DNA from 4 places in the Streptomyces sp. NPDC002055 genome. Region 1 is predicted to be linked to each of the others. Evidence: riboswitches for the same ligand, from Rfam matches in the RefSeq annotation. Region 1 holds a riboswitch; each other region holds the start of a gene.
What was found. A riboswitch is a leader RNA that binds a small molecule or an ion and turns the genes downstream of it on or off. The one in region 1 is predicted to bind cyclic di-AMP.
Positions count from the first base shown of each region.

Region 2: it holds a riboswitch for cyclic di-AMP, as region 1 does, so the genes downstream of both, ABT112_RS06275 (transglycosylase family protein) here and ABT112_RS32925 (M23 family metallopeptidase) in region 1, are expected to answer to the same signal.
Region 3: it holds a riboswitch for cyclic di-AMP, as region 1 does, so the genes downstream of both, ABT112_RS20000 (transglycosylase family protein) here and ABT112_RS32925 (M23 family metallopeptidase) in region 1, are expected to answer to the same signal.
Region 4: it holds a riboswitch for cyclic di-AMP, as region 1 does, so the genes downstream of both, ABT112_RS01105 (C40 family peptidase) here and ABT112_RS32925 (M23 family metallopeptidase) in region 1, are expected to answer to the same signal.

Region 1 is NZ_JBEOXS010000093.1:12,652-19,948, reverse strand. It holds gene trmB (tRNA (guanosine(46)-N7)-methyltransferase TrmB) at 1-867, shown strand, start outside; gene ABT112_RS32930 (PrsW family intramembrane metalloprotease) at 922-2,379, shown strand; gene ABT112_RS32925 (M23 family metallopeptidase) at 2,498-3,541, opposite strand; cyclic di-AMP (ydaO/yuaA leader) riboswitch at 3,553-3,694, opposite strand; gene ABT112_RS32920 (PP2C family protein-serine/threonine phosphatase) at 3,966-5,231, opposite strand; gene ABT112_RS32915 (hypothetical protein) at 5,430-6,800, shown strand; gene ABT112_RS32910 (hypothetical protein) at 7,027-7,297, shown strand, end outside.
Region 2 is NZ_JBEOXS010000007.1:161,581-168,877, forward strand. It holds gene ABT112_RS06260 (lysoplasmalogenase) at 1-616, shown strand, start outside; gene ABT112_RS06265 (cytochrome P450 family protein) at 805-2,190, shown strand; gene ABT112_RS06270 (transglycosylase family protein) at 2,295-3,311, shown strand; cyclic di-AMP (ydaO/yuaA leader) riboswitch at 3,567-3,738, shown strand; gene ABT112_RS06275 (transglycosylase family protein) at 3,743-4,417, shown strand; gene eno (phosphopyruvate hydratase) at 4,633-5,922, shown strand; gene ABT112_RS06285 (FtsB family cell division protein) at 6,057-6,542, shown strand; gene ABT112_RS06290 (DUF501 domain-containing protein) at 6,602-7,156, shown strand; gene ABT112_RS06295 (Ppx/GppA phosphatase family protein) at 7,153-7,297, shown strand, end outside.
Region 3 is NZ_JBEOXS010000030.1:62,893-70,189, forward strand. It holds gene ABT112_RS19980 (transglycosylase family protein) at 1-1,132, opposite strand, end outside; gene ABT112_RS19985 (cupin domain-containing protein) at 1,466-1,963, shown strand; gene ABT112_RS19990 (SDR family NAD(P)-dependent oxidoreductase) at 1,960-2,739, shown strand; gene ABT112_RS19995 (hypothetical protein) at 2,770-3,126, opposite strand; gene ABT112_RS20000 (transglycosylase family protein) at 3,466-4,698, opposite strand; cyclic di-AMP (ydaO/yuaA leader) riboswitch at 4,704-4,845, opposite strand; gene ABT112_RS20005 (permease) at 5,542-6,459, shown strand; gene ABT112_RS20010 (TIGR03943 family putative permease subunit) at 6,456-7,214, shown strand.
Region 4 is NZ_JBEOXS010000001.1:243,074-250,370, reverse strand. It holds gene ABT112_RS01130 (hypothetical protein) at 1-178, opposite strand, end outside; gene ABT112_RS01125 (TIGR03668 family PPOX class F420-dependent oxidoreductase) at 536-976, shown strand; gene ABT112_RS01120 (hypothetical protein) at 1,582-1,734, shown strand; gene ABT112_RS01115 (inositol monophosphatase family protein) at 1,959-2,774, shown strand; gene ABT112_RS01110 (hypothetical protein) at 3,245-3,451, opposite strand; gene ABT112_RS01105 (C40 family peptidase) at 3,763-4,236, opposite strand; cyclic di-AMP (ydaO/yuaA leader) riboswitch at 4,241-4,397, opposite strand; gene ABT112_RS01100 (ATP-dependent Clp protease ATP-binding subunit) at 5,136-7,297, shown strand, end outside.

The DNA of each region.
Region 1 (7,297 bases):
GAGTCCGACAACACTCCCGTGTCCGCCGGTGGCGGCCCGCAGGGCGCCTCCGGCGGCCCGGCCGTGCCCGGAAGCCCCGATGCAGCCCCGGCCGGGGGCGGTGGAGCCGCCGTCGCCGGGCAGCGTCGGCTGCACTTCCCGGAGGGGCCCGCCGCGGACCCGGCCGGGTCGCACCACGAGCGCCGGATCCGGAGCTTCCGGCCCCGGCGCGGGCGGGTGACCACCGGGCAGGGCGAGGCCCTGCGGCGGCTGTGGTCGACCTGGGGGCTGGACATCGACGGCCGGGAGAAGCTGGACCTCGGTGCGCTCTTCGGGGATCCCGCCCTGCCCGTCGTGCTGGAGATCGGCTTCGGGATGGGCGAGGCCACGGCGCAGATGGCCACCGCCGACCCCGGCACCGGCATTCTCGCCGCGGATGTGCACACCCCCGGTCAGGGCAATCTGCTGAGCCTCGCCGAGCGGAACGGGCTGACCAACGTCCGGGTCGCCAACGGTGACGCGATCATCCTGCTCCGCGAGATGATCGAGCCCGCGGCGCTGGCCGGGCTGCGGGTGTACTTCCCCGACCCCTGGCCCAAGAAGCGTCACCAGAAACGGCGGCTGATCCAGCCCGAGTTCATCGAACTGGCCGTGACCAGGCTGAAGCCCGGCGCGCTGGTGCACTGCGCGACGGACTGGGAGCCGTACGCGGAGCAGATGCTCGAAGTGCTCTCGGCCAGCGGTGAGCTGGAGAACACACAGCCCGACGGCGGGTACGCCCCCCGCCCCGCATTCGAAGGTCCGGGCGGCCGACCGCTGACGAAATTCGAGGGTGCGGGCCTGAACAAGGGGCACGTCGTGCACGATCTGTTGTTCGTCCGCCGCTGAGCGTCCTGGCGATAGTTCGTCGCGCCCGCTCCGCGGCGTGGTTAGGGTCGACAGGTGTATCCGTCCCCGCACCCGCCGCAGCAGCCGCCGGTCCCGGCCTATGAACCGCATCCGCAGTTCGCCGCCGTGCCGGACCGGAAGCAGTGGCGCTACCGTCCGGGCCGAGGGCTGCGGCACAGCAAGGCCTTCCGCCTCGGCACGCTGATAACCCTGCTCGTGCTCTCGGGCCTCGTCATCCTCGCCCTGGTGCGGGAACAGACCGGGACCGAGGGCTTTCTCGTCGGTCTCGGGCTGGCCGTGCTGCCCGTCCCGCTGCTGATCGGCGCCTTCCGCTGGCTCGACCGGGTGGAACCGGAACCCTGGCGGAACCTGGCGTTCGCGTTCGCCTGGGGCGCCTGCGCCGCGACCCTGGTGGCGATCCTCGCCAACGGCTTCGCGACCCAGTGGCTGGTGGCGCGGATGGTGAGTTCGTCCAGCGAGGCCGACACCTGGGGGGCCACGCTCATCGCGCCCGTGGTGGAGGAGAGCGCCAAGGGGGCCGCGCTGCTGCTGCTCTTCATCTTCCGCCGACGGGACTTCGACGGCATCGTCGACGGCGTGGTCATCGCCGGGATCACGGCGACGGGCTTCGCGTTCACCGAGAACATCCTCTATCTGGGCAACGCCTTCGGTGAGGACCAGGCCGTGGGCTCGTCCGGCTTCCAGTCGGTCACGGCCGCGACGTTCTTCATCCGGATCGTGCTCTCGCCGTTCGCGCACCCGCTGTTCACCGCGCTGACCGGTATCGGGTTCGGCATCGCGTCGCTCGCCGCACAGCGCCAGCGGGCGCGGCGGGTCCTGCTGCCGCTGGCCGGTCTGCTGACCGCGATCGTGCTGCACGCCGTCTGGAACGGCTCGGCCACCGTCGGCGGCTACGGCTTCATCGCCGTCTACGGGATGTTCATGGTGCCGGTGTTCGGGCTGCTGACCTGGCTGGTGATCTGGTCGCGCAGCAGCGAGCTCAGGACGGTCCGCAGCCATCTGCCGGCCTATGTGGCGGCGGGCTGGCTGGCGCCGGCCGAGCCGCACGCGCTGTCCTCCATGAAGGCGCGGTCGATCGCCCGTACCGTGGCGCGCCGTACCCACGGCGCGGCCGGACGCCGCATGGTCGTCGAGTACCAGGTCTGCGCGACGGCCCTGGCGTTCCTGCGGCAGCGCGCCCACCGGGGAGCGGCGGGCACGGACTTCGTCGCCCGGGAACAGGAGCTGCTGCACCACCTCTGGCAGCGCAAGGACATGGCGCAGCCCGCGCTGGCCCACGCGGCCCGTATGACGGCACCGGCCTGGACCGGGCCGCAGCAGTGGACTCCGCCGCCGCCCGGGTACGGCTACGTGCCGCCGGGCGGGCCGCAGCCGTCCGGCCGGCCGTATCCGCCGCAGGGCCAGGGGTACGGGCAGGGCCAGGGATACGGGCAGGCCGCCGGTCCGTACGGGCCGCCGCACGGGCCCGGCACCCGCCCGTACGGCCCCTGAGGGCCGGTCGCGGCCCCGGGGTACGGAGCCGTAACAGGCCGACAGCCCTGGTGTCGGGGGGACGTCACCAGGGCTGTCGGAGGATGCGGCGGCGGGCGCCGGTGGGAAGGAGCTGCCGTCAGATGGAGAGGCCGCGGTCCCGCAGCCAGGAGGCCGGGTCGATCGGCGAGCCGCCGTCGGGACGGACCTCGAGGTGGAGGTGGGGGCCGGTGACGTTGCCGGTGGCGCCGACGCGGCCGATGGTCTCGCCCGTGGTCACCTTGCCGGAGGTCTTCGTCATCGAGGAGAGGTGGCAGTACCAGACCTCGGTGCCGTCGTCGAGGGTGAGCACGATCCGGTAGCCGTACGCCCCGGCCCAGCCGGCCTGGGTGATGGTGCCGCCGTGGACCGCCTTGGCCGGGGTGCCGGTGGGGGCCGCGAAGTCCTGGCCGGTGTGGTCGTTGGACCAGAGGTCGCCGGCCTGCCCGAAGCTGGAGGTGAGGGTGTAGGAGGAGACCGGGACGGTGAACTCCTTGGCGAGCTTCGCCACCCGCTCGGCCTCGGCCTTCTTGCGCGCCGCCTCCTCCGCCGCCTTCTTCTTCGCGGCGGCGGCCTCGGCCTGCTTCCGCTCGGCCTGCTCGGCGGCCTTCTCCGCGGCGGCCTTCTCGGCGGCCTCGCGCTCGGCCTTCTCGGCGGCGCTCTGCTGCTGCTCGGCCTGGCGCATGATGCGGGCGCGCAGCGCCTCGCCCGCGCCGGTGCCGTCGGCGGCCTCGTCGGCGGTGAGCCCGGCGTCGCTCAGCGGGGCGGCGGAGGCGACGGCGACCGGGGCCTGTTCCGCGTCGTCCGCGACCAGGGAGCCGATGCCGGGCAGGGAGGCGGCGTCGGGAAGCTTCTCCGAGACGGTGGAGAGGTCCGGCATGGAGATGGAGACCGGCGGCTTCTCCTGCGCACTGGCCATGCCGCCCGCGCCGACGGCGGCGAAGACGCCCACGCCGAGGACGGCGCCGCTGCGGGCCATGCCGCCGCCGCGCTGCTTGACGACGCGGTGCCGGCCGCGCACGGGGGCGACGGATTCCTCGGTCGGGTTCCACTCACCCGCTGCGGCCGGGGGTTCCTCACCGAATCCGGGATCGAAACTCTGGGGTGTGTACGGGGATTCGGGGGCAGGCCTGTTGGACGCCACGCGGGCGCACTCCTTTCCTTCCTTCTCGCCTACCGGGTTAGCTGACGGGTTCGGAGCAGGAAGGTCTCCTACGGACCCCTCTGGGAGAGACGCCCGATTCACCCCAAGGTGTTGGTTCCCCGGTTCCCTGGGTGCAGGTGGTGCTGGTGTGTCCGGTGATGCAGGCCCTGCGGGGTGGTGCTGTGCGTTCGGGATTCGGCGACGGCGCACGGTGCCGTCTCTTGTGACGGCTGGGACGACCGCGCTGCGTTATCGAACGTTAATAGGGCCGGGGCCGGAATCCAAGCGGTTCTCGTTGATCGTTAACAGATTGGGGCGGGATCAATCCGGACATGTGCCGCCCAATGGGGGCGAGTTGAGCGGACCCGTGAAACACGTTCCGGCTGATCGTGCGTCACTTGTTATGCGAAGTGATGCATTCCGGTCACGGACCGTAGGGCGCCGGGGCGGCGGCCCGGCCCTCGCCCGAGCCGCGGGTCAGCCCCACGGTCCGCCGGCGCTCCGGCTGCCGCCGCCCCGGCCGGCTGACCGCCAGCAGCGCCATGTCGTCCGCCGGCTCGCCCCCGGTGTGCCGGGCCACGTCCTCGACGAGCGCGTCGAGGAGGGCGTCGGGCCCGGGGAACAGCCGGCCGTCGAGCCGCTTCGCCGGGTCGTAGAAGACCCCCTTCTCGTCCCGGGCCTCGGTCACCCCGTCGGTGAACAGCAGCAGGGTCGACCCGCGCGGGAAGTCGAAGGTGTCCACCTGCTCCGGCCAGGCCCCCAGATCCCCCATCCCGAGCGGGAGCGAGGCCACCACCGGCTCGACCCCGCACACCGAGCCGTCGGCGGAGAGCAGCAGCGGCGCCGGATGGCCGCGGTTGAGGACGCGCAGCGTGCCCTCGGGCGGCGCCCCGTCGGTGACGGAGGGGCGCGCGGCGCCCACCTCCGCCAGCACCGCGGTGGTGAAGCCCTCGAACCGGTCCAGGTCCTCGCCCCGCGCCTCGCGGGCCAGCGCCCGCTCCAGCCGGGCGGCGACCTGTACCAGATCCGGTTCCTCCTCGGCCGCCTCCCGGAAGGCGCCGATGACCACGGCGACCGCCGCGACGGCCCCCAGCCCCTTCCCCCGGACGTCGCCCACGATCAGGCGGACCCCGTGCGGGGTCTGCTGCACCGCGTACAGGTCCCCGCCGATCCGGGCGTCGGCCAGCGCCGCCTCGTACCGGGCGGCGACCTGGAAACCGCCGATGCGCTCGTCGGGCGTCGGCAGGACGGCGAGCTGGACGGCCTCGGCGATGCTGCGGGCCGACGCCAGCTGCCGGTCGCCGCGCCGCACCACGCGGTTGATGAACAGCGCGAGCAGGGCGACGGTCAGCACGGTGACCAGCTCCGTCACCGATTCGATGGCGCCCACGTCGCCGTTGTAGACGTGCAGGGCGACGACCGCTCCCCCGGCGGCGATCCCCGCGGCGGCCGTGGCCCGCAGCGAGAAGAACGGCGCGGCCACCAGCGGCGCGGCCGAGAAGAAGGGGGAGCCGGTGAACCGGGCCGGGGTCGAGAGGTCGAAGGTCAGCCCGCCGATGATCAGCAGCGCGGGCATCCAGCGGGCGACGCGGGCCCGGCCGGCGGAGCGGCTCTCGTCCTCGCGCCCGCGCGGCGCCCGAGCCGCGCCACGGAGCGTGCGGCCCGTGCGGCCCGATCCCCCGACTCGCATCCCCACCTCGTGTCTCCTACCGTCCATGCGCGGCGCGGGAGCGGTACGGCACCGCCCCCTCAGGCTCACCGGTGACCGGCCGGACGGCGAATCGGCGTACGCCAGGTGATGGACACCGGGTCACCCGCTCTTCCCTTCCGTTATATCCGGTATGCCCGAAGCGCCCATTATTCCGTCTTTGGGGTTAGCGTCGTAAGTATGAACAGCGCAGTTCGTCGCACGGTCTGCTGGCCGGTGCTGGCGTTGGTGGCCGCCGCTCTCGTACTGGTGGCCGTGATGGCTCCCGGCGCACGGGCCGCGGACGGGCTGGACAGCGCCGCCGCGGCCCTGAAACAGGGCCCCGTCTACGTCGACCCCCGGGCCGCGTCCCAGCTGCCGCCCGCGGACGCCGACGCCCTGGCGGACAAGATCAAGAAGGCGGACAAGCCGGTCTTCGTCGCCGTGCTCCCCGCCACCTCCGAGTTCCCCCCGTCGACCGTGCTGCAGGACCTCCGGACCAAGACCGGTATCACCGGTGTCTACGCGGTCGCGCTGGGCGACCGGTTCGACGCCGGCGCCGACTCCTCCGTGATGTCGCGCAACGCGGTCGACAACCTCACCGGCGCCGCGGCCCGCTCCGGCGACGGCGACGTCAAGGCCACGGTCACCGGCTTCGTCGACCAGGCCGTCGAGCAGGCGAACGGCCACGCCCCCGACTCGTGGAGCGGTGGCTCGAACACCGACACGGGCACCTCGACCGGCTACAACAAGGTCGGCGGTGCGGGCCTGGCGGTCACGTTCGGCATCCTCCTCGCGGTCGCCGGCGCCACCGTGTTCCTGGTGTCCCGCCGCGGGAAGATGCGCCGGGCCGAGCGAGAGCGGGCACAGCTGGCCACGCTCCGTCCGGTGGTCGACGAGGACATCACCGCGTTCGGCGAGGAGCTCGAACGGATCGACTTCGACCCGTCCGCCCCGGCGACGGACGACGCGATGCGCGAGGACTACGCCCGCGCCCTGGACTGCTACGACCGGGCGAAGCGCGCCATGGACGGCGCCCGGCGGCCGGACGACGTCCGGGGCGTGACCCAGGCCCTGGACGACGGACGGTTCGCGCTGACCACGCTGGAGGCCCGACGGGACGGCCAGCCGCTCCCGGACCGCCGTCCCCCGTGCTTCTTCGATCCGCGCCACGGCCCCTCGGTCCAGGACGTGCAGTGGGCGCCCGAGGGCGCGGGCGAGCGGAGCGTGCCGGTGTGCGCCGCGGACGCCGCCCGTATCGCGGACGGCGAGGAGCCGATGGGCCGCACCGTGGACACCCCCTCCGGACGGCGCCCCTACTGGGAGGCCGGGCCGCTCTACAGCCCCTGGGCCTCCGGCTACTTCGGCGGCGGCATCCTCCCCGGGCTGCTGGTGGGCACGCTGCTGGGCAGCATGCTCAACGCGCCGTACGCGTACGGGGCGGACGGCCTCGGTGACGGCGGGAGCGGCGGCGACTACTCCGGAGGCGACTTCGACTCGGGCGGCTTCGGCGGGGACGGCGGAGGCTTCGGCGGCTTCGGGGGCGGCGATTTCGGTGGGGGAGGGTTCTGACTCGGTCCGCCGTGCGAGGGCAGGTGCCGCCGACGCTGCTTGGTGGGACGGCGGGACGGCGGGACGGCGGGACGGCGGGACGGCGGGACGGGCTGAGCATGTCCCCTGCGTGGCCGGACCACGGGACCAGGGGACCGCGGACCGCGGGAGACGTACGGCAGCGGGCCCCCGGCTGCCCCGAGCCAATTCGATGGCAGCGACGGCCTTTGACGACAAGACTGCACCGGTGAACGCCCTCCCGCCGCAGCCCGTCCCGCTGCCTCTGCCGGTTCCGGACCCGCGCGCCCGCGACGTCGTGTTCGACTACGCGGGCATGCACGCCGCGGTGGCCGGCCTGGTCCTGCCCGGCAACGCGTCGATGCACGTCATGAGCGCGCTGGAAACCTCCCGCGAGCTCATCCGGCACTCCTACTACCGGTACGAGTTCGCCACCGTCGCCGTCACCCATTCCCTGCTCGCCGTGGAGCACGTTCTTGCCGAGCGCCTGGCCGTCGAGG
Region 2 (7,297 bases), on a different contig from region 1:
CGCGGCCGACCTGGTGGGCGTGAACAGCAGCCCGCGTGGCCTGCGCCGGGCCGCGAAGCCGCTGCTCATGCCCGCGCTCGCGGTCCATGTGCTGCGCCGCCGCCCCGACACCTCCGCGCCGGTCCCCAAGGCTCTCGTCGCCGGACTCGCCTTCGCCGCCGCCGGTGACACGGCGCTTCTCTTCGACGAGCACAAGCCCGCCTTCCTCCTCGGAATGGCGGCGTTCCTGGGCACCCAGGTCAGCTACACCGCGGGCTGCACCGGACTCGGCGCACTCCGCGGCATCGCGCGGAAGCCCTGGCCGGCGGTCGGCTGTCTGGCGGGCTGGGCCGCGGTGAACGCCGCCCTCGCGCCGACCCTCGACAAGCAGCTGCGGCTGCCGGTGGCCGGCTACAGCCTCGCGCTGGTCGCGATGACGGTCACCGCGCTCGGCGTGGGGGGCCGGGTCGGTGCGGGCGCCGCCGCCTTCCTGGGCTCGGACCTGCTGATCGGGCTCAAGGAGGCGGGCCGGGAGGTCCCCTCCCAGGAGGTGCTGATCATGGCCGGGTACCTCCTCGGCCAGTACCTCCTCACCTCCGGCTGGCTGGAGCACCACGACGCCCGGCAGACCGCGTAACGTCCTCCGGCTCCCAAGCCTCCCAAGCCTCCCAAGCCTCCCGGGGATCCCGGCCCCGGCTCCCGGGACACCGGCCTCCGGCCGTGGCTCCCAGGACCCCCGTTCCCGGCCCGGCTCGCAAGGCCCCGGCTCCGGCGTCCCCGCGGACGGGGCGGCGGGGCCTCCCGGCCGGGCGGTTACGGTGGAGCGTGCCCCAGGAAAACCCCGATCCGACCCCGGACGCCACCGCCCCGGACGCCTCGACTCCGGACGCCACCGCCCAAGACGCCACCGCCCCGGCCCCCGAGACCTCCGCCGCTCGGGCCCAGGACGCCTCGGACCCGGACTCCCCGCCCCAGCTCTTCGGCTGGGAGTTCGCCGCGGACCCGTATCCGGCGTACGCCTGGCTGCGCGAGCACAGTCCCGTGCACCGGACCGCGCTGCCCAGCGGCGTCGAGGCCTGGCTGGTGACCCGGTACACCGACGCCCGGCAGGCCCTCGCGGACGCCCGGCTCTCCAAGAACCCCGTCCACCACAGCGAGTCCGCCCACGCCAAGGGCAAGGTCGGCATTCCCGGCGAGCGCAGCGCCGATCTGATGACCCATCTGCTCAACATCGACCCGCCGGACCACACCCGGCTGCGCCGCCTGGTCTCCAAGGCCTTCACCCCGCGCCGGGTGGCGGAGTTCGCGCCCCGGGTGCAGGAACTGACCGACCGGCTCATCGACGGCTTCGCCGGGAACGGCTCCGCGGACCTCATCCACGACTTCGCCTTTCCCCTCCCCATCTACGCCATCTGCGACCTGCTGGGCGTACCGGCCGAGGACCAGGACGACTTCCGCGACTGGGCCGGGATGATGATCCGGCACGGCGGCGGACCGCGCGGGGGAGTGGCCCGCTCGGTCAAGAAGATGCGCTCCTACCTGGCCGAACTGATCCACCGCAAACGGGCGGAACCGGGCGACGACCTCATCTCCGGCCTGATCCGCGCCAGCGACCACGGTGAGCACCTGACCGAGGGCGAGGCGGCCGCGATGGCGTTCATCCTGCTGTTCGCCGGCTTCGAGACCACGGTGAATCTCATCGGCAACGGTATGTACGCGCTGCTGCGCCATCCCGTTCAACGGGAGCGGCTGCAGCGCTCCCTGGCGGCCGGCGAGACGGAGCTGCTCGCCACCGGCGTCGAGGAGCTGCTGCGCTACGACGGCCCCGTCGAGCTCGCCACCTGGCGCTTCGCCACCGAGCCGCTGACCCTCGGCGGGCAGCGGATCGCCGCCGGGGAGCCGGTGCTGGTGGTGCTGGCCGCGGCCGACCGCGATCCGGAGCGCTTCGACGCGCCCGGCACCCTCGACCTCGCCCGCCGCGACAACCAGCACCTGGGCTACGGCCACGGCATCCACTACTGCCTGGGCGCACCGCTCGCCCGGCTGGAGGCGCAGACCGCGCTGGCCACCCTGCTGCGCCGCCTGCCGGATATGCGACTTGCGGTGGAAACAGATGAATTGCGGTGGCGTGGCGGGCTCATCATGCGGGGACTGCGGACCCTTCCGGTGGAGTTCACCCCTACAGGAAGTGAAGGTTTGTCAACTACGTGACCAATACGTGATCTCGGCTACATCGTCTTGTGACTGCCGTGGGCCGCCGCTACTTTCAAGCGGTCCCCCCACGGCTCCCTGTCACTCGCTCGAAAGGCAACCGCATGCGTTCCGGGAACGGTCGACACCGCCGCCCCCGCCAGGCACCCGCCATCTTCGTCACCGTCGGCATGACCGGCGCGGGCATCGCGATGCCGCTGCTCGGGGCCACCGGCGCCCAGGCGGCGGACGCCGATACCTGGGACCGGGTCGCCCAGTGCGAGAGCGGCGGGCTGTGGAGCGCCAACGCCGGCAACGGCTTCTATGGCGGCCTGCAGTTCACTCAGGAGATGTGGGAGGAGCACGGCGGCCGGGACTACGCGCCGCGCGCCGACCTGGCCAGCCGCTCCCAGCAGATATCGGTGGCCGAGAAGATCCTCGCCGAGCGCGGGCCGGAGGCCTGGCCCAGTTGCGCCACCAACGCGGGGCTGCAGGAAGGGGGTGAGGCCCCCGATGTCGACCCCGGCAGCACCGAGCCGCCGGGCCCGCTGGAGTCCCTGCTGCCGCTCGACCCGGAGTACTCCGACGGCGCGTCGTCGTCCGACGGCGCCGACGACGACGCGGACCGTGCGCAGAGCGACGACGCCGATACCGACAAGGGCGACGGCGAGCAGCGCGAGGACGAGAAGAGCGGCGACGGGAAGAGCGGCGACGCGGACGGCGGCAAGAGCGGCGACGACAAGGCCGACGCCGACCGGTCCGACGAGGGCGACGGCGCGTCCGGCGGGAAGGACGGCTCGGGCCAGGGCGGCTCGGACCGGGACGGCTCGGGCAAGGGCGGCTCGGACCAGGGCGGCGAAGGCGCCGGCCGGCACCGTGGCGCCCCCGCCGACGAGCAGGAGTCCGGGGACGGGGAGCGCGACGGCGGACGGCACGCCTCACGCGGTGAGGACCGGGCCGACACGTCCGCGGACGGCCGGTACACCGTCCAACCGGGTGACAGTTTGTCGGATATCGCTCAGGAGTACGCCCTTCCCGGTGGTTGGAGCGCGCTGTACGCGTCGAACGAGGACGTCGTCGGCTCCGACGCGGACATGATTCGCCCAGGCCAGGACCTCGATCTGAGCGATTCCGAAGGGTAGTTCGAGCCCTTTCCGCCCGTTGTGGGTGCGTGAGAGAAGCATCTCATCGGCCCAACGCGCCTGTCTGGACGGCCGGATGTCCCTGTACCCGCCCTCACCTGCGGTGATGTGAGTGACGGGCGGGCAGGGAGGGGTTCGGTGGGCGGGATGTCGCACTTTGAACCCACGGGGCCGGTGTGCTTACCGTCGTGTCCGCTCGCCACCGCGGGCGCCTTCGACCGTCACGCCGAATCCTGCCGGCGGCCGGAGGGAATCGTCGCGAAAGCGCCGTAGGCAGGAGCGGGGGACCCAAGGTAAGTGCCGGACACGTCCGTTGAAGGATGAACGGGCCGACCGGCTAGGGGTGAAGCCCGGTGCGCAGGCACCGGGCCGGGCACTCACAGCCCGAACCCGACAGCTCACCTCGCAGGCGTCGGTGAGGAGACCGTTCCATGCTGCTTTCCGGCAAGAACAAGCATCGCCGTCCGTCCAAGGCCGTCCGTATGGCCGCGCTCGCCGGTCTGGCGGGCACCGCCGTGGCCGCCCCGCTGATCGGCGCCACCTCGGCCTCCGCCGCCTCCGTGGACACCTGGGAGAAGGTCGCCCAGTGCGAGTCCGGTGGCAACTGGTCCATCAACACCGGTAACGGTTACTACGGTGGCCTGCAGTTCTCCCAGTCCAGCTGGGCCGCCGCGGGCGGCACCCAGTACGCCCCGCGCGCCGACCAGGCCACCAAGGAGCAGCAGATCGCCGCTGCCGAGAAGCTGCTCGCCCAGCAGGGTCCGGGCGCCTGGTCCTGCGCCGGGGCCGGTGGCCTCACCGCGGGCGGCCCGGCCGCCGGTGTCGACACCGGCTCCTCCTCCGGCGGCGGCGCCGCGGAGGACCGCGGTGCCCCGGAGCACGCCGACCGCAGCGACCGCCCGGCCGCGGCCCCGCAGAAGCAGGCCGCGCCGAAGGCCGTCAAGAAGGGTGACGGCGAGTACAAGGTCAAGTCCGGCGACACCCTCGGCACCATCGCGAAGGCCGAGGACGTCAAGGGCGGCTGGAAGAAGGTCTACGACCTGAACAAGGACATCGTGGACGACGCCGATGTGATCTACCCGGGCCAGCGGCTCCACCTGAGCTGACCCGCCTCCCGCCGCCCGGCCCCGGCCGGGCGGCGGGCCACCCCCGGCCGAGCGCCCTGCCCCCGGACGCGCCCGGCCGGGGCGTGCTTTGCGGGCCTATGGGCGCCTTTTTGTCTCGTCGGGCGGGCAGAGGCCGACCGATGCGGCCGGTCCGGTTAGGCTCGTGGCGCAGCGCCACTGAGGCACTGCGAATCTGCGTCACACCCATGAAGGAGATGCTCGTGCCGTCCATCGACGTCGTCGTAGCCCGGGAAATCCTCGACTCGCGAGGCAACCCCACGGTCGAGGTCGAGGTCGGCCTCGACGACGGCAGCACCGGTCGTGCCGCCGTCCCCTCCGGTGCCTCCACCGGAGCGTTCGAGGCCCTCGAGCTCCGCGACGGAGACAAGAGCCGCTACGGCGGCAAGGGTGTCGAGAAGGCCGTCCTCGCCGTCATCGAGCAGATCGGCCCGGAGCTCGTCGGCTACGACGCCACCGAGCAGCGGCTGATCGACCAGGCGATGTTCGACCTGGACGCCACCCCGGACAAGTCCTCGCTCGGCGCCAACGCCATCCTCGGCGTCTCGCTCGCCGTCGCGCACGCCGCCTCCGAGGCGTCCGACCTGCCGCTCTTCCGGTACCTCGGTGGCCCCAACGCCCACCTGCTGCCGGTCCCGATGATGAACATCCTCAACGGCGGCTCGCACGCCGACTCCAACGTGGACATCCAGGAGTTCATGATCGCCCCGATCGGCGCGGAGTCCTTCTCCGAGGCCCTGCGCTGGGGCGCCGAGGTCTACCACACGCTGAAGTCCGTGCTGAAGGAGCGGGGCCTGTCCACCGGCCTCGGCGACGAGGGCGGCTTCGCCCCGAACCTGGACTCCAACCGTGAGGCCCTCGACCTGATCGTCGAGGCCATCAAGAAGGCCGGCTACACCCCCGGCCAGGACATCGCGCTCGCGCTCGACGTCGCCGCCACCGAGTTCTACAAGGACGGCGCGTACGCGTTCGAGGGCAAGTCGCTCTCCGCCGCCGAGATGACCTCCTACTACGCCGAGCTGGTCGCCGCGTACCCGCTGGTCTCCATCGAGGACCCGCTGAACGAGGAGGACTGGGAGGGCTGGAAGACCATCACCGAGCAGCTCGGTGACAAGGTCCAGCTGGTGGGTGACGACCTGTTCGTCACCAACCCGGAGCGCCTCTCCCGCGGCATCGAGAGCAACACGGCCAACGCCCTGCTGGTGAAGGTCAACCAGATCGGCTCGCTGACCGAGACCCTGGACGCCGTCGAGCTGGCCCAGCGCAACGGCTACAAGTGCATGATGTCCCACCGCTCCGGCGAGACCGAGGACGTCACCATCGCCGACCTGGCCGTCGCCACCAACTGCGGCCAGATCAAGACCGGCGCCCCGGCCCGCTCCGAGCGCGTCGCCAAGTACAACCAGCTGCTGCGCATCGAGGAGATCCTCGACGACGCCGCGGTGTACGCGGGCCGCTCCGCCTTCCCGCGGTTCCGCTTCCAGTAGGACGCGCCACGGCGGGGCCGCCGCACACGGCCCCGCCCGGCATCCGGACGTCCCCGTCCCCGGTCCCGTACCGTGGCCGGGGACGTTCGTACTGGACACGGAGAGCCGGTGCGGGGAGCGACAGGGGAGGCGACGTGGCCGGAGACCGGGAGCGGTTCTCCACCGCGACCAGACTCAAGGCTCTCGGCGAGCAGGCCGCCGCCCGGGTCTACCGGGCCGGCCGGCGCGCCGGACCGCCGCGCCGCAGCCGGCTCACCGGCCGGGCGGCACTGCTGGCCCTGGTGGTCTGCTCCCTCGTCGTCGCGCTCGCCTACCCGATGCGGCAGTTCGTCTCGCAGCGTTCCCTGATCGCCGAACAGCAGCGCCGTGCCGAGCGGGCGCGCGCCGAGGTCGAGCGGCTGCGCGACGAGAAGGCCCGCTGGCAGGATCCGGCGTACGTCGAGCGGCAGGCCCGCGAGCACCTGCACTATGTGCGCCCCGGCGAGACCGGCTACACCGTGGTCCGCGAGGGCGGCCCCGACCCCGTCCGCAGCCGTGACGAGGAGGCGGCCGCCCGCCCCTGGTACAGCGAGCTCTGGGACGGCGTCGACCGCGCCGACGCGGGGCACCGAACCCGATAGGCGACGCGGGACACCGCTCCCGATCAACCGACCGAACCGACGAAGAGATCTGCGCAGGCATGGACACGCCCCCTCCCCCGACCGACCCCACCCCGCCGACCGACGCCGACATCACGGCGATCGGCGAGCAGCTCGGCCGCGTTCCGCGCGGGCTGCGGGCGATCGCCCACCGCTGCCCGTGCGGGCTCCCCGACGTGGTGGAGACCGCGCCGCGCCTGGAGGACGGCACCCCGTTCCCGACGCTGTACTACCTGACCTGCCCGCGCGCCGCCTCCGCCATCGGCACGCTGGAGGCGGACGGCGTCATGAAGGAGATGACGGCCCGGCTCGCCGAGGACCCGGAGCTGGCGGCCGCCTACCGGGCCGCGCACGAGGACTACATCCGGCGCCGGGACGCGATCGAGGTGCTCCAGGGCTTCCCCAGCGCGGGCGGCATGCCGGACCGGGTGAAGTGCCTGCACGTGCTGGTCGGCCACTCCCTGGCGGCCGGCCCCGGGGTGAACCCGCTCGGCGACGAGGCCATCGCGATGCTGCCCGAGTGGTGGCGGAAGGGCCCGTGCGCGGGCTGCGGCCCCGCCGACGGTCCGGCCGAGGCGGCGGAGGAGGCGCAGTGACCCGGGTCGCCGCGATCGACTGCGGGACGAACTCCATCCGGCTCCTCGTCGCGGACGCCGACCCGGCCACCGGGAGCCTGACCGAGCTGGACCGCCGGATGAAGATCGTCCGGCTGGGGCAGGACGTGGACCGGACGGGAC
Region 3 (7,297 bases), on a different contig from region 1:
CGCCGCCGACCTGCTGGCCGGCCCGGACGGAGAGCGCGGAGAGGTGGGCGTACTGGCTGTACTTGCCGTCGGCGTGCCGGATCACGACCTGGTAGCCGTACGAGCCGGCCCAGCCCGCGGAGACGACCTCGCCCGCGCCGATGGCCTTCACCGTGGTGCCGGTGGGCACGGGGAAGTCGACCCCGGTGTGGTAGCCCTTGGACCAGCTGCCGCCCGCGGCCCGGTAGGCGGTGCCGGGGGTGGCGGCGCCGACCGGCGCCGTGAAGCCCTGGGCCGCGGCGGGCTCGGCGGCACGGTGCCGGGCGTCCGGCTGCTGCTTCGGCTTGTGCTTGGGCTTCGGCTGCGGCTTCGGTGCGGCCTTCCGCGGGGCCGGCTTGCGAGGCTCCTCCCGGTCCGCCCGCGGTGTGCCGCGGGGCTCCGGTGTGGCGTCCACGGTGAGCCGCTGACCGGGCATGATGAGGTCCGGGTCGCTGCCGATCACCTCGCGGTTGTCCCGGTAGACCCGCTCCCAGCCGCCGTCCACGTCCCGCACCCGGGCGATGGTGTACAGGGTGTCACCACTGGCGACGGTGTAGTTGCCGGGCTTCGTCCGGTCGGCGCGCCCGGCGCGCTCGTCCGCCTTCTCCCGCTGGGCGCCGGGCTTCTCCCGGTGCCCGCCGGACCCGTCGCGCTGCGCCGCCGACGCGCCGCCGGTGGTGGTCTTCGCCGCGCTGGATGCCGGGCGGGGGGCCGGGGCGGCCTGGGGTGCCGGGCCGCCGCGGGTGAGTCCCGCCTTCACCGAGCACACCGGCCAGGCGCCGGGCCCCTGCCCGTCGAGCACCTTCTCGGCGACGGCGATCTGCTGCTCCCGGGTGGCGAGATCGGCCCGCGGGGCGTAGGCGGTGCCGCCGTACGCCTCCCAGGTGCTCTGGGTGAACTGCAGGCCGCCGTAGAAGCCGTTGCCGGAGTTGATGTGCCACTGGTGCGTGCTCTCGCAGGCCGCCACCCGCTCCCAGGTGTCGGCGGACGCCGCCTCGGCTCCGGAGACACCGACCAGCGGCAGGGCTATGCCGGCGCCGCCGGCGGTGACGGTGAGGGATGCCTGGGAGATCCGGTTCGGCTGGTAACGGCGATGGCGTCCACGTGGGGGCATAGAGCTGTTCCTCTCCTGCGCGGGCGCGCCGGGGTGACGGGGGGCATTTCACGGCCACCAGAGTGTGCCAATTACTGAAGATCGATAGGGTGGTACGCATGAAAGGGCATCACTTTCCTTCGGGAGCAATCCCGTTGCATCCGGGACGGCGCCCTGAGAATTGACGCGAAGAAACTCGTCCGGCTGTTGAAAATGGCCGGAACATGGCCGTCCGGGCGCAGAGAGCGAAGCGGAATGATACCTACTGTGAGGTGCGTCACACATCATCAACGCTGGCCCCGGACGCCTGAATTCTCCCTTTCCGCGCAACCGGACCCCCGACGGAGGCAGCACATGCCGGACCCCCTCCCTTCCACGGGCGAGCTCGCCCGGATGTACGGCCTGCGGCCGCTGCCCCTCGAAGGCGGCCTCTTCCACCGCACCTGGGCAGGACCGGAACAGCCCGACGGACACCCGGCCGGCTCGGCCATCCTGCTCCTGCTCTCCGCCGAGGAGGACCACTTCTCCGCGCTGCACCGGCTCCCGCGCGACGAGGTCTGGCACTTCCACCTCGGCGACCCGGTGGAGCTGCTGCTCCTGGAGCCCGGCGGCGGCTCCCGGGTGGAGATCCTGGGCCCGGACATCCGCGCCGGAGCGCACCTCCAGTACGTGGTGCCCGGCGGCACCTGGATGGGGGCCCGGGTGCGCCCCGGGGGCGCCCGGACGCTCCTCGGCTGCACCATGGCACCCGGCTTCTCCCCCGTCGACTACGAGGGCGGGGAGGCGGACGAGCTGAGCGCCCGCTATCCGCTGCACGGGGACCTCATCCGCGCCCTGTCCCGCACCGCATGACCGGGCAGGGACAACTGCCCGCGCTCGACGGGCTGGTGGCCGTGGTGACGGGAGCGGCGGGCACCGTGGGGGCGGGCATCGCCGGGGAGTTCGCGCGCGCAGGGGCGCAGGTCGTGGTCCACCACCACACCGGCGCCGAGCGCGCCCGGGAGGTGGTGGAACTGATCACCGGCGAGGGCGGCACGGCATGGGCGGTGGCCGCCGACCTCACCGACGAGACGGCCTGCGAACGGCTGATGGAGGCCGCGGCGGCGCGCTTCGGCCGGGTGGACGCGCTCGTCAACAACGCCGGGGTGCAGCCGGTCCAGGAGCTGGCGTCGATGACCGCCGCCGACTGGCGCGCCGTGATCGACACCAATCTCACCAGCGCGTTCTGCTGCACCCGGGCGGCCGCGCGGGTGATGCGGCGGGCGGGCACGGGCGGCACGGTCACCCATGTCGCCTCGATCGAAGGATCCTCGCCCACACCGGGGCACGCGCACTACGCCGCGTCCAAGGCGGCCCTGATCCAGCACGCGCGGGCGGCGGCGGTGGAGTACGGACCGTCCGGGATCCGGGTGAACACGGTCTCCCCCGGCCTGATCAGCCGCCCCGGCATCGAGGAGGCGTGGCCCGAGGGGGTGGAGCGCTACCGGGCCGCGGCGCCGCTCGGGCGACTCGGCACTCCGGCCGACATCGGCCGCGCCTGTGTGTTCCTCGCGTCGTCGATGGCGGGCTGGGTCACCGGCCACGACCTGGTGGTGGACGGCGGGGTGACGGCCCGGTCGCCCTGGTAGGCACCGCGCCGGACGCGGTCGTCCCGGACGTCACCAGGCGAGCAGCCGGGGGTCCACCCGGGTGGCGGGCTCCGGCGCCGGGGGCTGCGCGGGGACCGGGACCGTGCACGCCGAGCGGCCCACGGTGCGGGGCGGCAGGGTGACGGTGCTGCCGGCGGCCTGCCGGAGCCAGCGGACGATGGTCCCGACGGCGTCCTCGTCCAGCTGCGCGAGATCGTGGATGACCCGCAGGTCGTCGGGGTGCGGCGGGACGGCGGCCCGGGTGAGTTCGGCGTGCAGCATGAGCCGCAGCCCGTCGGCCGGCGTCAGATGGCCGCCGATCCGGGCCGGGTCCGGGGCGTCGGGCCGCGGGGGGAGCTCCATCGTGACTGCCGTCGGATCGGCCATGGTCGGTGCCTTCCTTCAATTCCCCATCGGTCAGGGGGAAATCATGGTCTCCCGTTCCGACGGCCGGTTTCTCCCTCCGGTTGCGGATCGGCCTCCGGGATCACCCGTCCGGCCGCACGGCGGGGCCGTTTCCCCGCCCCCGGACACCCCCGCGGTCACGGTCTCGGCCGGCTCGGCCGGGCGGGGGACGGCGCGGCGCGCGGACGGGCCGCGCCGAAGCGGCGCACACAACGGACGAGGCGCCCGCCCCCGTGCAGCGGGGACGGGCGCCTCGGTCCGTCGGTGAGGCCGGTCGGTCACCCCGGGCCTCGGTGCCACGCGCCGGGCCGGCGCGTGGGCTCAGATGCTGACGCCGTGCTCGCGCAGGTAGGCGACCGGGTCGATGTCCGAGCCGTAGTCCGGACCGGTGCGGACCTCGAAGTGGAGGTGCGGGCCGGAGGAGTTGCCGGTCGAGCCGGACAGGCCGATCTGCTGACCGCCGGTGACCGACTGGCCGGCCGACACGGACAGCGAGGACAGGTGGGCGTACTGGCTGAACTTGCCGTCGGCGTGGCGGATGACGACCTGGTTGCCGTAGGAACCGCCCCAGCCCGCGGAGACGACCTCGCCCGCACCGATGGCCTTCACCGTGGTGCCGGTGGGCACGGGGAAGTCGGTGCCGGTGTGGTAGCCGCTGGACCAGCTGGCACCGGACTGGTGGTACGGGGTGCCCACGGAGAGGTCGTCGACGGGGGCGGTGAAGCCGTCGGCGGACTTCTGCGCGGCGGCCTTGGCCGGGGCGGCCTGCTGCTTCGGCTCGGCCTTCGCGGCGGGCTTCGGCGCGGCCTTGTGCTCGGCGGCCTGGTGGGCCTCGTGCTTCGGAGCCGGCCGCTCGGACTCGCGCTCGGGGGCGTCGTGCTTCGGGGCGCCCTTCTCCTTGCCGCCCAGGGTGAGCTTCTGGCCCGGGAGGATCAGGTTCGGGTCGCCGCCGACGACCTCGCGGTTGCCCTCGTAGACCCGGTGCCAGCCGCCCTTGACGTCGTGGGTCGTGGCGATCTTGTACAGGGTGTCGCCGCGGACGACGGTGTACGAGCGGGTCTCGGACCCGGCGCCGGCCTTGCGCTCGGCCGGCTTGCCCTTCTCGCCCTGGGGCTTCGGGGCGGACTCGGCCGGGGCGGCCTTCCCGCCGTCGGGGCTGATCTGCGGGGCGGCGCCGCCCTGGGTCAGCCCGGCCTTGCCGGAGCAGACCGGCCAGGCGCCGGGGCCCTGGCCGTCGAGGACCTTCTCGGCGACGGCGATCTGCTGGTCCTTGGTCGCCTGGTCGGCGCGCGCGGCGTAGTCGCCGCCACCGAAGGCCTGCCAGGTGTCGTTGGTGAACTGCAGGCCACCGTAGAAGCCGTTACCGGTGTTGATGCTCCAGTCGCCGCCGCTCTCGCACTCCGCGACCTTGTCCCAGGTGTCGACGGAAGCGGCCTGCGCCGAGCCGGCACCGATGAGCGGTAGGGCGATTCCGGCACTACCGGCAGCGGCGATGAGAGAAGCTCGGGAAATACGGCCGGGGCTGTACCGGCGGTGACGTCCGCGTGCAGACATAGGGGTATTCCTCTCCTACGCCTGCGAGGTGAGCTGTCGGGTTCGGGCTGGAGTTGCCCGGCCGCGCCCTGAGCAGCGTCGTGCGCTGCGGCGCGTCTTCACCCCAAGCCGTTCCTCGCCTGTTGCGCGGTCCGGCACCTACCTGGTTCCCCCGCTCCTGCCGTGGTGCGTTGGTTGTTTCCTCTCCACCGGCGGCAGGACTCGGCGCTCCGACAGAGTACGGCCCGCCCTTTCATGGGCAGGCAGCGGTAAAAGTAAGCGCACCGAATTCTTTCCGACAAGTGGCGAGTATTCCCCGGAATCACCTTTCGGTAGATCCACTCGGGACAGGGTCACACTGAGCTCCGGATCTTGATCCGAGAGCGATTCGCATTACTACTGAACGACTCTCACGTTCGGCGGGCGGTAACCGAGTTGCCCGGATTCACGCTTTTCGCGTGGGCGGCATCACACCCCGGAAATATCTTTGTGAAATGGGTCACCACGGAGCCAATTGTCCGACTTTGAGGTGCATTTCGACTTTGCCTCGATGAAGGAGGATTGATGTCTATTTGCCGTATACATCCCGCAGCTCGGCACTCGCACCCCGAACCACTCCCCTCAGGGGGCATATCCGGCGAAACGGATGATTCGCTGCCCCGCCCACCGCGGTGGCAACCCCGGCGGGGGCCTCTCCCCCGGTTATCGTGTGGTTCTTGATCGCGGACGTGCGGAGTCAGTGTGCAGAGAGCGGAAGAGCTGATCGACACCTCGCCGCCGGTGCGGCACGCCTCCGGCGCGACCGCGCTGCTCCGGGGGCGCAACCGTTCCGCGACTCCCCTGATCGCCACGGCCGCAGTCGCGCTGGCCGTGGCGGCGGCGCTGGTCCTGGGCGGCGGGAGCCTGCTCGCCCACCCCGGCGTCCAGGCCTGGCGGACGGTCTGTGTGGCCATCGTGATCCAGGCCCTTCCGTTCCTGCTGCTGGGCACGGCCGTGTCCGGCGCCATCAACGCCTTCGTGCCCGCCGACGCGTTCAGCAGGCTGCTCCCGAGGAAGCCGGCCCTCGCCGTCCCCGTCGCCGGCGCCGCCGGGGTGGTGCTGCCGGGGTGCGAATGCGCCTCCGTGCCGGTGGCCGGAAGCCTGATCCGGCGCGGCGTCGCCCCGGCCGCCGCCCTGACGTTCCTGCTCTCGGCTCCCGCCGTGAACCCCGTGGTCCTCACCGCCACGGCCGTGGCCTTCCCCGGGAACCCCGGCATGGTGGCCGCCCGGCTCGTCGCCTCGCTCCTCACCTCGGTGATCATGGGATGGCTGTGGATCCGGCTCGGCCGCGCGGAATGGCTGCGCCTGCCGGCCCGGGGCGGCGGCCACACGGCCGGGAACAGCCGCTGGGAGGAGTTCCGGCTGGGCTTCCAGCACGACTTCCTGCACGCGGGCGGATTCCTGGTGCTCGGGGCGATGGCGGCGGCGACCTTCAACGTCGTGGTACCGGGTTCGGTGCTGGACACCTTCTCCGGATCGCCGTGGCTCTCCGTCCTCTTCCTCGCCGGGCTGGCGATCGTCCTCGCGGTCTGCTCCGAGGCGGACGCGTTCGTCGCCGCGTCGCTGACCGGCTTCTCCCCGACGGCCCGGCTGGCCTTCATGGTGGTGGGGCCGATGGTCGACCTCAAGCTCATCGCGCTGCAGTCGGGCACCTTCGGACGGGCCTTCGCCGTCCGGTTCTCCTCGGCCACGGCCGTCGTCGCCGTCGGCTGCAGCGCGCTGATCGGCTGGTGGCTCCTGTGAAGCGGAACATCCAGGTGCTGCTGCTCCTGCTATCGGGCGCCGGGCTCCTGCACATCGCGCTCTTCAGCGACATCTACCTCCGCTATGTGAAGGAGGGCCTGCGCGTCCCGCTGATCCTCTCCGGTGTCCTGCTGGTGGCGCTGGGGCTGGTGGGGGCGGCACGGGACGGCTTCCCGTTCGCCGGTCCGGACACCGACGGCGGGACCGGCGAGGAGGAGGACGCGGACGCCGCGGACCACGGCCACGACCACCGCCGCGGACCGCGGGTCGCCTGGCTGCTGTTCCTCCCGGCCCTCACCCTGCTGTTCTTCACCCCGCCCGCGCTCGGCTCCTACACGGCCGCGCGGGAGCGCGATCCGGCCACCGAGGAGCAGCAGCGCTTCCCCGCGCTGCCGCGCACCTCCCCCGTGCCGCTGGCGCTGTCGGACTTCCAGGCCCGGGCCCGCCAGGACACGGCGCGCAGCCTGGCGGACCGCCGGGTCCGGCTGACCGGCTTCGTCACCCCCGGCAAGGGCGAGGTCTGGTATCTCACCCGGCTCGTCCTGAGCTGCTGCGCCGCGGACTCCCGGTCCGTGAAGGTCGAGATGCGCGGCATGCCCGAGCCGCCGGCCGACTCCTGGGTGAGCGTGACGGGCACCTGGCACCCCTCCGGCACCCCGGGCAGGCCGTCGGCCCGGGCGGCCCTCGACGCGGACGACGTGGAGCACATCGCGCAGCCGGCCAACCCGTACATGGACTCCGTGCCCCGCATCTGAGCCCCGGCCCGCGCCACGGAAGCCACCGTGCCCGGCACCGGCACCCAGCACCAGGCACCGGCACGGTGGCCTCCCGCGAGCGG
Region 4 (7,297 bases), on a different contig from region 1:
GCTCCCGTTCGCCGCGGACCAGCAGGTTGACCGCCCACGCCGCGAGTGTCGGCCGGCGCAGGGCCCGGATCCTGGCCGCCTGGCCACGCGGGGCGGCGCGGGCCGCCTCGTCCCGGGCCTCGGTGAAGGACTCGGGCGGCAGCCCATAGAGCTCGTCGGCAACATCCTCCCAACCCATACCGAGATATTTGCACCTTTTGCCCCGATTGCGGGATATCGCGGCAGCCGCGGCGCCGACCGCCCGCCATTGCCGTCCGCGCATCCGCGGGGACCGCACCCGAACCTCGGCCGATTCACCCCCTGCACGGCCCGCGGGCCGGCGTCATGGTGGAGGCATGGCACCCAGGGGGCACGGGACCCGCCCCGCCGTTCCGGAAGTTCGACTTCCACACCCGCCGGGCGGGCGAACGGCGGCCGGACGGTCCGGAGACGTCCGCCCGCGGAGGGGCGCGGCGGCCGGACGCCCGGGAGTCGTGCGCCCGTGGAGGGGCGTGGCGGCCGACGCGTCGGACCGCCGGGAGAGGGCGGGCCCGCGATGCCCCGGATGAACGAGGGCGAGGCCAGGCGGCTGTTCGCCGACGCCCGGGTCGCCCGGCTGGCCGGCGTGCGCCCGGAAGGCCGTCCGCACCTGGTACCGGTGACCTTCGCCCTGTGGGACGACACGGTGGTCACGGCGGTCGACCACAAACCCAAGCGGACCCATGAGCTGCGACGGCTCGCCAACATCAGGGCACACCCCGCCGTCTGCCTCCTGGCCGACGCGTACGACGAGGACTGGGGCGCGCTGTGGTGGGTCCGGGCCGACGGCACGGCCCGCATCGAGGACCCGCCGGATCGCCCACCGGGGGCCGCGCCACGCCTCCACCCGGCCCTGGCCCCGCTGCGGGCCAAGTACCCCCAGTACGCAAGGAATCCCCCCGACGGCCCCGTGATCCTGGTGACCGTGGAGCGCTGGCAGGGATGGCGGAGCCGGTAGGGCACCCACCCGTCCGGGCAGGAGACGCCCCGGCGCCCGTGCCCGCGCCCGCACCCATGCCCGCGACCATGCCCGTGGGAACGGAAGCCCGGGCGGGCTCCGGCGACACGGACGGACGCCGCGCGCGGCCACCAGCCGCGCCCCGTCGGCGCCGATTGCACACGACTGGCCGGATGCACCGTTCGGAATGGCCGGAACTCGCGCACTCATCGTGGCGACACTCCACCCGCAGAACGATGACAGGCCCCGCGCGCACTCCGGATAATCGGGTGACCCATTTCCCGTCGGCACGATTCCCGCCCTCCGGACCGCCCCCGACTCCCGACTCCCGACTCCCCGGAATATCACCGTCCGCTTCACAAGCATCGGTTGAGTCCGCAACCAATCCCCTCGGACATTCAATTACTGAGCGTGAATCCCTAGCCAAAGATGAGTGAAAGGGGGAACCTGTGCGCCTCGCATCGGCTCTCATCTGACGGAGAACGACGGGAGAAGAATGTGAGAATCGATCCGGGAGAGCTGCGAAACCAGTGCCCCCAGTGCGGCGGCCAGATGCAGCAGAGCCCCAGTGGGGGCTGGCTGTGCGGAAACTGCGGAGCACAACGTTGAGCGGCGAGCCCTACTGGACCACGACGTGCCCCGGCTGCGGGGCACAGATAGACGGGCTGCACAACCGCTACGTCTGCGGCATCTGCGGCTGGGTCAGCCCGCCCGAGGAAGAGAACCCCCCACCCCCCGTGTCCCGCGTCGAGGACTGACCCCTCTCGTCACGCGCCCCTGCCAGGCCGACCCCCTCGCCGGGAACCGCACCTCGCCGAGCGTCGCCCCCTCGGCGAGGACGGACGCCGGGCACCCGGAGGCCCCCTCCCCGCCGCCTCGGGCCCGCGACGACCACGGCATCCGCCGGTACCGACCCGCCGCAAGGCAGTGCGCACCGATCGCGTTAGATGGACGCATGTTCGGCTCTGGAACGTATGGTGCGGTGGAAGAGTTGATCCGGACCGTGGTCGCCGAGGAGGTGCTCTCCCGCTTCGGCAGGCTGTCGGATGCCGACATCAGCGAGAAGGCAGGCCCCCTGGATCTCGTCACGGTCGCGGACCGGAACGTGGAGGAGCGGCTCACCGAGGCGCTGAGCTCGATGGCCCCCGGCTCGCTGGTCATCGGCGAGGAGGCGGTGGCGGCCGACCCCGGTCTGCTGGACTCCCTGCACGACGACGGCCCGGTCTGGATCATCGATCCGATCGACGGGACGGCCAACTTCGTGCGCGGGCTGCCCGAGTTCGCCACCCTGGTCTCCGTCGCGCGCCACGGCGAACTGCTGGCCTCGTGGACCCATCTGCCGGTGCCGGGCCTGACGGCCGTGGCACGACGCGGCGAGGGGGCGCTGCTCGACGGTGCGCCGCTGCGGCTGCGCCCGGCCGCGAGCAACGACGTCCTGCAGGTGGCGAGCGCCCGGCCCGCCCATCTGACCGCCGAACAGCAGCACCGTTTCTACGAACTGGCCCCGGAGCACGGCGTGAAGGCGTGCGCCAGCGGCTCGGCGGGGTGCGACTACCTGGACGTGGCGCGGGGCGAACTGGACGCGGTCGCCTACACCTGGGACAACCCCTGGGACCACGCCGCCGGTGTGCTGCTCGTCGAGGAGGCCGGCGGGACCGCGCTCACGGCGCGCGGGGAGCCGTTCCGTATGGCGCAGGGCGTCGTCCCGTTCACCGCCGCGCGGGATGCCGCGACGGCGCGACGGGTCGCGGAGCTGCTGGCCGTTCCGCTCCCTTCGGCCCCTGTGCCCGGGAGCTGAGACCGCGTCTCCCGGGGCGGGCGGGGCCCATCGGCCGGATACCGGCACGTGGCCGAAAGCGTGCGCGGGATCGTTCCCCGGCCGGATGTTCCCCTTCTCGGCCCGCGTTCGCGTCACGATCGAGGGGCAGCACTTCCTACGGGCTCCACGGAGCGTCTTCTCACCCGATGGACGACGACAGGCGACAGGAGGCTGCCGTGAGGATCGATCCGGCGGAGATCCGCAACCAGTGCCCGCAGTGCGGTGCACCGATGCAGCAGAGCCCCAAGGGCGGCTGGCTGTGCACCAATTGCGGTGCCCAACGCCGAGGCTCCGGTTCCGTGCAGGCCGACATTCCGGTCGGGCCGGACGGCCGTCCGGGCCGACGCCGTTCACGCCCACCGCACACCGCACACCGCACACCGATCCCGCTCGACGGGCAACGCTCCGACAGAGTGCCCGCCGGCCGCACCGAAACCGACGCTTTCCGGTCAGAGTTCCGCTGCGGCGGGTGAGCCGGACTTCACCGCGTGACGCATCGAAAAACACCGGCGCACGGTGACCTCATATCCGAAGCGAAAACCGCGCGCCGTCATCACTCGATCACTCCGCGATACGGCACGAATGACCGGCGGCTGCGCCGGTCCGGAATGCAGGGGCGAAAACACCGGCCACGACCACTTCTCCGGGTCGGTCATGGCCGGTGTCCCGTGCATCACCCCGCCCGGAATTGGCGACGGGATATCCGTACGGGGCGCGATACCGGGACGCGTACGGCCCGATCACGGTCCGATCGGGGAAACGGAACGGAGTATCCGGGACTAGCGGAATTTCCCTCTCCGGCCCGCGACGGGACCATCCGCGACGCCTGCCGCCGCATGGCCGGTGGCGACGCCGGGCCCATCCCCTGGACCCGGCCCCACCACCTCGGCCTGCGACGGCACGGCGCTCCGGCCGGCACGGCAGGCCGGACCCCCTCAGCCGGTCAGGCCGAGCGGCGGGGGCGGCCCTACTTGACCCGCCCGTACCAGACGCTGCGGGTCCAGATCCGCTCCTTGCGCACCGTCCTCCCGGGCTTCGGCGAATGCCAGATCTTGCCCTTCCCCGCGTAGATGCCCACGTGGTAGACACCGCCACCCGAGTGGAAGAAGACCAGGTCACCCGCCTTCCGGGAGCGCACCGAGACATGGCGGGTCTTGTTGTACTGGGCAGCCGCCGTGCGAGGCAGCTTCTTGCCCACCCGCTTGAACGAGTACAGCGTGAGACCGGAGCAGTCGAACCGGTGCGGGCCCACCGCACCGTAGCGGTAGGGGGATCCCTTCTTGGAGGCCGCGATCCTCAGGGCCTTGCCGGCCGGCGTGGCCGCTTCCGCGGTGGGCGCGGCAGCGGGTATCAGCGTCGAGCCGGCGAGAGCGGCGGCCGTGAGAACCGAGGTGGTTCCGGCACGGGATATGAGCGCAGGAATGCGTGTACGCGCAGACATGCGGAAGCCCTTCGTCATCCGCCTGCGAAAGATGACCTGTCGGGTTCGGGCCGGCGAAGTTGCCCGGCCACATGACGTGGCTTCACCCCAAGAGCCATCACCTTCATGGCTCGGTCGTACTTGGGTCTCCCGCTCCTGCCGAAGTTGGGTGTTCGCGGTACATCCGGACGGCGGCAGGACTCGGCGTCCATCCGGATCGCCCCGCCTCGGTTGGCGGGGGCTTGTTGTCGGTTATGGATCCTGCGTCATCAACCACCGTAATTCAGAGCCGAAATGGCCTTCTGTGAACTTCTTCACTCTCATCCGATTGGGCGATCCGGGCCCGCCGGGCGGTGTGAATACCTCCGGTAACGGGCTTTGAGCAGCGTGAAGTTGGGCATCGTCAGCCGCCACTTCGCAGCGCTCCCGGTATCCCCAATTCCGCTTCTGCGCAGTGGAGTTGACGGTGTGACAGGTGGGTGCTCATGCAGGTTGCGCCGATGCCCGGAGGGGTCACCTTCCGGGCAGCCCGGAGGGTGCCGGGCACCGCGCGGAGGGGAGCCGGCCGGAGGGCGCGATGTGCCGGACCCACTCGCTCCGGAACCCGCGCCGCACCGGCCGCACGATACGGACGGGGCCAGGCCGGGCCCTGCGCGGGACGGCCGCCGCGCCTCCCCGCCGACCGCGACTACGGGGTCGGCCACGACCGAGAGCGCCGGAGTGAGTCATTCCGGCTGCCGGCCGGGCCCGGGGCACCGCCTCCGCCCGGGCCCGGCACACTCCCTCCATATCGTCTAAATTGGGGCAGGTGGGGTTACGGCGGTCCGTTGTACGCCGGGCCTGCGGGACCGTGTCCGACCGCCGCACGCGCACCGAGACAGGCGTGGCCCGGTCCGGCCGGACCACGGGGACGGATACCCATGACCGACGGCCAGCAGGGTCCCGAGGACCACGGCCCGGACCCCCTCGGAGACTTCTTCTCGCACTTTCTCGGCGGCGGCCAGCCCGGGCAGCCGCCGGACGCGCGGCGCATCGACTTCAGCCGCATGATGAGCGGCCCCGCGCGGCAGCTCGTCTCCGCCGCGGCCACCTACGCCGCCCGGCACGGCAGCTCCGATCTCGACACCGAGCACCTGTTGCGGGCCGCGCTCTCCACCGAGCCGACCCGCGGCATGGTCACCCGGGCCGGCGCGGACCCGGACGCGCTCGCCGCGGAGATCGACCAGCAGGCCGGGAACGGCCCGCCGCGCACCTCGATCGCCGTCACCCCGGCGGTCAAGCGCGCCCTGCTCGACGCCCATGAGATCGCGCGCTCCACCGGTGCTTCGTACATCGGTCCGGAGCACATGCTCGTGGCGCTGGCCGCGAACCGCGACTCCACGGCCGGCCAGATCCTCAACGCCGCGCACTTCTCGCCGCCCGCCGGGTCCCGGGACGGCTTCACGGGCGCGCCCGGTACGCCCGGGCCGCGCCCCGGACCGGAGGAGCGGAACACCCCGAACCTCGACAAGTACGGCCGGGATCTCACCGAGCTCGCCGCCGAGGGCCGGATCGACCCGGTGATCGGACGCGACGAGGAGATCGAGCAGACCATCGAGGTGCTCGCGCGCCGGGGCAAGAACAACCCCGTCATGATCGGCGAGGCCGGGGTCGGCAAGACCGCCATCGTCGAGGGCCTGGCCCAGCGGATCGCCGACGGCGACGTCCCCGACATCCTCGTCGGCCGCCGCGTCATCCAGCTCGATCTCTCCGGGGTGGTGGCCGGCACCCGTTTCCGCGGGGACTTCGAGGAGCGGCTCACCGGCCTCATCGACGAGATCCGCACCCACTCCGACCAGCTGGTCGTCTTCATCGACGAGCTGCACACCGTCGTCGGCGCGGGCGGCGGTTCCGAGGGCGGGGCCATGGACGCCGGCAACATGCTCAAACCCGCGCTGGCCCGCGGGGAGCTCCATGTCGTCGGCGCGAGCACGCTGGAGGAGTACCGTCGCTACGTCGAGCGGGACGCCGCGCTCGCCCGCCGGTTCCAGCCCGTCCTGATCCCCGAACCCAGCACCGCGGACGCCGTGGAGATCCTGCGCGGCCTCCGCGACCGCTACGAGGCGCACCACCAGGTCCGGTACACCGACGAGGCCCTGTTCGCGGCCGTCGAGCTCTCCGACCGCTACCTGCCCGACCGGTACCTGCCCGACAAGGCGATCGATCTGATGGACCAGGCCGGGGCCCGGGTCCGGCTGCGGTCCGCCACCCGGGGCACCGACGTGCGCGCCATGGAGCGCGAAGCCGAGCAGCTCGCCCGGGACAAGGACCAGGCGGTCGCCGCCGAACAGTACGAGCGGGCCACCGAACTGCGCGACCGCATCGCCGATCTGGACGGCCGCATCGGCAGCGGCGGCCACCAGCGCGGCCAGGTGGACGAGGTCACGATGGAGGACATCGCCGGCGTCGTGTCCCGCCAGACCGGCATCCCCGTCAGCAGTCTCACCGAGGAGGAGCGGGACCGGCTGCTCAGCCTGGAGGAGCATCTGCACCACCGGGTCGTCGGGCAGAACGAGGCCGTGGCGGCGGTGGCCGACGCGGTGCTGCGGTCCCGGGCCGGGCTGGCCGACCCGGACCGTCCGATCGGGAGCTTCCTCTTCCTCGGGCCCACGGGCGTCGGCAAGACCGAACTCGCCCGGGCACTGGCCGAGGCGCTCTTCGCGAGCGAGGACCGGATGATCCGCCTGGACATGAGCGAGTACCAGGAGCGGCACACCGTCAGCCGGCTGGTCGGCGCGCCCCCCGGATACGTCGGTCACGAGGAGGCCGGGCAGTTCACCGAGGCGGTGCGGCGGAACCCGTACTCCCTCCTGCTGCTGGACGAGGTGGAGAAGGCGCACCCGGACGTCTTCAACATCCTGCTGCAGGTGCTCGACGACGGGCGGCTCACCGACTCGCAGGGCCGCACGATCGACTTCAAGAACACCGTCATCGTCATGACGAGCAATCTGGGCTCGGAGGCGATCAGCGGCCGGGGCGGCGCGCCGGGGTTCGGCGCGGGGGACGCGGACGCCGAGGAGGAGGCCCGGCGCGAGCGGGCGCT